Draconibacterium halophilum: one gene and its partner. The protein of the gene in region 1 interacts with the protein of each later gene in a pairwise test. Links are inferred from orthologs where the notes say so. Each region holds a gene or a part of one and is shown on either strand. Other genes may lie near its edges.

Evidence for each region. The genes of interacting proteins can lie anywhere in the genome.
Region 2: the proteins of rpe (region 1) and eno interact in binary tests that used the Escherichia coli proteins (3 or more experiments, as listed by UniProt). The link is inferred for Draconibacterium halophilum from one-to-one orthologs.

The regions. Positions count from the first base shown.
Region 1 is NZ_CP048409.1:3,762,876-3,765,954, reverse strand. Bases 94-3,064 are described here. They hold rpe (ribulose-phosphate 3-epimerase), read left to right. Parts: upstream 94-1,239; coding sequence 1,240-1,890; downstream 1,891-3,064. Other genes in these bases: feoB (ferrous iron transport protein B), read right to left, coding at 2,133-3,064; G0Q07_RS15210 (hypothetical protein), read right to left, coding at 1,882-2,130; G0Q07_RS15220 (sigma-70 family RNA polymerase sigma factor), read left to right, coding at 364-1,230; thrC (threonine synthase), read left to right, coding at 94-196. Also shown: more of thrC, read left to right, coding at 1-93; more of feoB, read right to left, coding at 3,065-3,079. UniProt on the Escherichia coli protein: Catalyzes the reversible epimerization of D-ribulose 5-phosphate to D-xylulose 5-phosphate.
Region 2 is NZ_CP048409.1:3,128,755-3,131,714, reverse strand. Bases 38-2,889 are described here. They hold eno (phosphopyruvate hydratase), read right to left. Parts: upstream 2,187-2,889; coding sequence 888-2,186; downstream 38-887. Other genes in these bases: G0Q07_RS12555 (C-GCAxxG-C-C family protein), read right to left, coding at 2,525-2,889; G0Q07_RS12565 (adenylosuccinate synthetase), read right to left, coding at 534-728. In the rest of the region: more of G0Q07_RS12555, read right to left, coding at 2,890-2,960. UniProt on the Escherichia coli protein: Catalyzes the reversible conversion of 2-phosphoglycerate (2-PG) into phosphoenolpyruvate (PEP). It is essential for the degradation of carbohydrates via glycolysis.

The DNA.
Region 1 (3,079 bases):
GGAGCATGAAGTTGGTGTTTTTTTAGAAACGGCACACCCGGCAAAGTTTACCGAAACAGTTGAAAAAGTTATTGGAAAAGGAGAAGTAAAATTACCTAATAAGCTTGCGGCCTTTATGAAAGGCGAAAAACAAAGAGAGCTAATGACCAGTGCATACGAAGATTTTAAAAGTTATCTTCAGAATAGGCCGGTTTAAATAGAAAAATTGAGTTGAACCGTAGGCCGATTTGTGTGTTTTTACTTAGTGATGGTAGATATAATGGTAAAATTATTAAATTTAACGTGTTACTTTTATCCCCTGAAGGTAATATTGTGTTGTAGGTCATCATTATTAAAAGAAATTAATGTTAACAAAAACAATTTATGAGACAACTAAAAATTACCAAACAGGTTACTAATCGCGACACCCTCTCGCTGGATAAGTATCTGCATGAAATTGGAAAGGTGGAATTGTTGTCTGCGGAAAAAGAAGTTGAGTTGGCTAAGCGAATTAAAAAAGGCGACCGCCAGGCTTTGGAAACGCTGATAAAAGCAAACCTCAGATTTGTTGTTTCTGTTTCGAAACAATACCAAAACCAGGGACTTAGTTTACCGGATTTGATTAACGAAGGAAATTTAGGCTTGATAAAAGCTGCAGAGCGATTTGATGAAACCCGTGGTTTCAAATTTATTTCATATGCCGTTTGGTGGATACGCCAGTCCATACTTCAGGCTCTGGCTGAGCAGTCGCGAATTGTACGTTTACCTTTAAATAAAATTGGTTCGATCAATAAAATCAATAAAGCGTTTAATAAACTCGAGCAGGAATTTCAACGCGAACCAACTGTTGATGAGGTAGCCGCGTTAATGGAATCAAAACCGGACCTGATAGAGGATTCCATGAACTTTTCAAATACACATGTATCCATGGATGCTCCGCTTCGTGAAGAAGAAGGAAACAGCATGTATGATGTGATGCTAAACGAAGATTCGCCAAACCCCGATGGGGAGTTAATGGATAATTCGCTACGTAAGGAGATTGAACGATCATTATCGACCTTGGGAGAGCGTGAAGCCGAAATTCTGCGGTATTACTTTGGATTAAAAGGGTATCAACCGCACACACTTGAAGAAATTGGTCATGTTTTTGGACTAACTCGTGAGCGCGTTCGACAAATAAAAGAAAAAGCAATTAAAAAACTAAAAAATCAATACCGCAACAGGTTACTAAAGGCATACCTGGGTAAATAAACTTAACTTATGAGAGCTTTCGTGGCACCCTCCATTCTGGCAGCTGACTTTAACAATCTTGGAAAAGAAATCGAAATGATCAATCAAAGTGAAGCTGATTATATTCACTGTGATGTGATGGACGGAGTGTTTGTTCCAAACATATCCTTTGGAATTCCGGTAATAAATCAGGTAAAGAAAATTGCTGAAAAACCATTGGATGTTCATTTAATGATCGTTGACCCGGATAAATTCATTGAACCTTTTGTTAAGGCTGGAGCATCAGTTCTTACCGTGCATTACGAAGCATGTAGTCATTTACATCGTACAGTTCAGTTAATAAAATCGTTCGGAGCCAAAGCAAGTGTATGTTTGAATCCGCACACCCCCGTAGCTGTTCTGGAAGATATTATTGGCGATTTGGATATGGTTTTGCTCATGTCGGTTAATCCTGGGTTTGGTGGCCAGCAATTCATCGAAAATACTTACAAAAAGGTTGGGCAATTGCGCAAAATGATTGATGAAACAAACGCGAATTGTACTATTGAAGTTGATGGTGGTATAAATTACGAAACAGGAAAAAATCTGCTTGATGTAGGTGCAAATGTTCTTGTGGCAGGTAGTTTTGTTTTTGGTGCCGATAATCCGGAAGAGATTATTTCAGGATTAAAATCACTCTGACCGGACAGCCGTTTCGTTACATTGATCAATATTTTTTTCGATAACCTTTTGAGGTAAGTCTCTTAAAGCACAGCCGGCTGCAGAACAGTCGGTGCAGTTGTGCTCTAGGCTAATTTTGTCCTTTTTAAAGTCATGTGTTTTTGCCTTTTTTACCGGTTTGAAAAAACGACGGTACATTTTTAATGCAGCCCAAAAAACGGCAGCAGCAATAATCAGGTATGTCAGAATTTCCTGGATCATTTTTATATAAATAACATTCCAATATTATAAGTAACCAATGCTGCAACCCATGCCAAACCAGTGGTATAAAACACGGAAAATGCTGCCCATTTCCACGAGCCCGATTCGTTTTTAATGGTTGCAACCACCCCAATACAGGGGAAGTAGATAAGGATGAAGATTATAAAAGCCAGAGCTGCAGGAGTGGTAAACACAGGCTGACCTTTTTTCTTGCCTACCTCGTGAACTTCATTTTGTAGCTTTTGCTGCAGGTTTATGGTTGTTTCACCATCCTGCGTTTGGTAAAGCACGCCCATTGTACTTACCACAATTTCTTTGGCTGGCAGACCAGCTACCACAGCGATACTCATTTTCCAATCGAACCCAAGAGGACTCATTATCGGTTGAATGAGTTTTCCTGTTCGGCCAAGATAAGAGTTTATCAATCGGTCGGATTCCATGGCATGGTTAACCTCCGCAATACGTTCCACTTTTTGTAATTCGGTTAGCTCAGAATTTGTTATCTGCGCAATTTGTTCTTTAAAACCATCAGTATTTTCTGTCTTTCTTGGAAAATATTCAAGCGCCCAAATAATGATTACTCCAAGCAAAATAATAGTTCCAATCTTTTTTAAGTAGTGTTGAGTTTTATCCCACATATGATACACCACATTCCGGAATGTTGGCAGCCGGTAGGTGGGGAGTTCCATTACAAAAGGTGTTTCTTTATTCTTAAAAACAGTTTTGTTAAGCACTTGCGCTGTTATAAAAGCAAATAGAATTCCAACCGCATAAATTCCAATTAAAACCCAGGCTTCGTATTTTTGGAAAAAGGCAGAAATAATGAGAATATATACCGGTAGCCGCGCACTGCACGACATAAACGGAATAATGAGCATGGTAAGAATTCGGTCGCCACGATTACGCATTGAGCGTGTTGCCAGAATTGCCGGAACATTGCAGCCAAAAC
Region 2 (2,960 bases), 630 kb from region 1 along the record:
TTCTGCCTTTGGGTGGAAGGTTTTTTTGTGGTTAATTTTCCGAAAACCAACGCTACTGTAACTCGCTTCTTGCCAATAATAACGAACAGGTAGGCTTGTTTTTTTCATCAGGCTTTAGTTTGGGATATTTTTGTTTGTAAATACATTTTGGCTTTAGCCATTAAACATGCAGTTAAAGGTTAATGGCATCTTGTACAATAATAAGTGTATTCCCACCTTAAAGAACGGTGCAAAACAATTTACTACTAGCAATAGGTTGTGTTAAAACCCAATTTCAGTACGCTAAGAGCGAATGGGCTGAAACCTATATTTTTTCAGTCTGGGGCAACTCTCTAAAAATTAATAGAAAACAATTATTCGCCCTGAATTCGCAATTTAGCCGCCCTTTCAAGGGCGCAATTTTATAATCGAATATACACATTCAAAGGGGTGCCTTTGGGTTAAACTGATAAAAGCTTTAAGACTTAACTTCATGCTATTCGTTTCATCCGCCTTTATGATGAGTATGTGTTTATTACCAATGAGACCGAAATTTATTTTCGTCTCTTTCGTCTCCATATAATGTAAAAAATCAACAGTAAAATAGGTAAAACAATGAAAAAAATGATGTTTGGTAAATTCATTTCCAAAGGCTCAGCTTTCCCTGTCGGGATGCCACTTGGTGCCTGAGCTATTGCCAGCGTTACAACAAAAAGTAAAAATGTGAATATGCTTGCTTTTTTTATCATGCGCTATAAAGTTTATTATTCTTTCTACTAAAGCAAGTAGGGGCAGTGCTTTGTTCAAGAATATTCAAATAATTCTGAAATTTCAGACCAATATTTTAGGCACAAAAAAACCGTCCTTCAAACGAAAGACGGTTTTGTGATATTTCCTAAAGAATATGCTTACATCTTGTAGATCTTTTTGTACCCGTAAATGGCGCTTGCACCCAGTTCTTCTTCAATACGAAGCAGCTGGTTGTATTTTGCCATACGGTCGGAGCGGCTCATAGAACCTGTTTTAATCTGCCCCGAGTTGGTAGCCACTGCAATGTCGGCAATGGTTGAGTCTTCAGTTTCACCCGAGCGGTGAGAAGTTACTGAAGTGTAACCGGCACGGTGTGCCATTTCAATGGCGTCTAACGTTTCAGTTAAGGTACCAATTTGGTTTACTTTAATAAGGATGGAGTTCGCAGCTCCCAGCTCGATACCTTTCTTCAGGTACTCAACGTTGGTTACAAAAAGGTCGTCGCCAACCAACTGGCATTTGTCGCCAATGGCAGCGTTCAGTTTTACCCATCCGTCCCAGTCTCCTTCGTCCATACCGTCTTCGATTGAATCGATAGGGTATTTTGCAATTAATTCAGCCAAATAAGCAGCTTGTTCTTCCGAGTTACGTTTTACGCCGTTTGGCTCGAAAATGCTGTAATCGTAAACACCATCTTTGTAGAATTCTGATGAAGCACAGTCCATAGCAATAGAAACATCGCCACCATCTTCAGCACGACCTGCTTTGTAACCGGCGTCTTTAATAGCTGTAAGGATTGATTCGATAGCTTCTTCAGTTCCTCCCAGGGCTGGAGCAAAACCACCTTCATCGCCAACTGCGGTTGATAGGTTTTTTGCCCCCAATACTTTTTTCAAAGCGTGGAAAACTTCAGCTCCCATACGCAAACCTTCGCGGAAAGTAGGCGCACCAATAGGGCGGATCATAAATTCCTGAAAAGCGATAGTTGCATCGGAGTGTGAACCACCGTTAATGATATTCATCATCGGAACAGGCAATGTTTTTGCGTTTGTTCCACCAATGTATTTGTATAAAGGAAGCTCAGCGTACTCGGCAGCTGCTTTTGCCACAGCCAGCGAAACACCCAACATAGCGTTTGCACCTAAGTTAGATTTTGTTTTTGTACCGTCGAGTTCCAATAATTTGCTATCAACAGCCACCTGGTCGGTAGCATCCATACCAATAATTTCTTTTGCAATAACGTCGTTAACGTTTGCCACTGCTTTTAAACAGCCTTTTCCTAAGTAACGGCCTTTGTCGCCATCACGTAATTCAAGTGCTTCATTTTCGCCGGTTGATGCTCCTGAAGGAACAGCTGCACGGCCAAAAGCACCACTTTCGAGTGTTACATCAACTTCAACAGTTGGGTTACCACGAGAATCGATAATCTCTCTTGCTTTTACGTCGCTAATTAACATTGTAAGTAGTTTTTATTTATTTAACTTTTCCAGATTGCTAGTGCAATTACTGCTTTGTAAACGCTGAGGCGCTTAAATTGTTTCACGAAATTACGAAGATTAACGAATAGTTTACTCCTTTTTTATGTGAAATTAAGATCATCAATTTGGATTACAATATAATTTGTTTAGCGCACTATTATTTTATAAGTGTTAAAATCAATTTGAATGTCCTTTTGGGAATGTGCCGGAACGTTACCCTGAATTTAGTTCAGGTTTTTTTGAGTATATTATCGCATAACAGCAGTAAGATGCTGATACAAGTTTAGCATGACGTGCAAATGAGGGGAGGGGCTTAATTAAATTTCGTTATTTTCTTTCAGAATATCATAAACAAGAGTAGTGGCATCTCCAACTACTTTGCGGCAAATAATTTTGTGGTGTTTCCGGTCTTTTACCTGGGCTTCGGTAGCGTGTTTGATTAATAGCTGTCGGCAATTTGTTGTTCCGTGAATATCCTCAACCAGTTTATTTAATTCGCGAACTTTTTTGTAGCTGTTTAGTTTGGTGTCCATGTCTTTGGGGTCCTCGTTACCAAATGCCAGTCCCATCACCATAAATCCGCCGGTTACTGCTCCACAGGTTTCGCGCAAACGTCCCATTCCGCCTCCAAAAGTGGAAGAAATACGTTTGGCCATGGTTTTATCCAGTTTAAAATGATCGGCAAAAGCAAGCAATACCGATTGCGAGCAGGCATAACCTTCGTCGAAACGATTTAGTGCCTCTTCAATGATA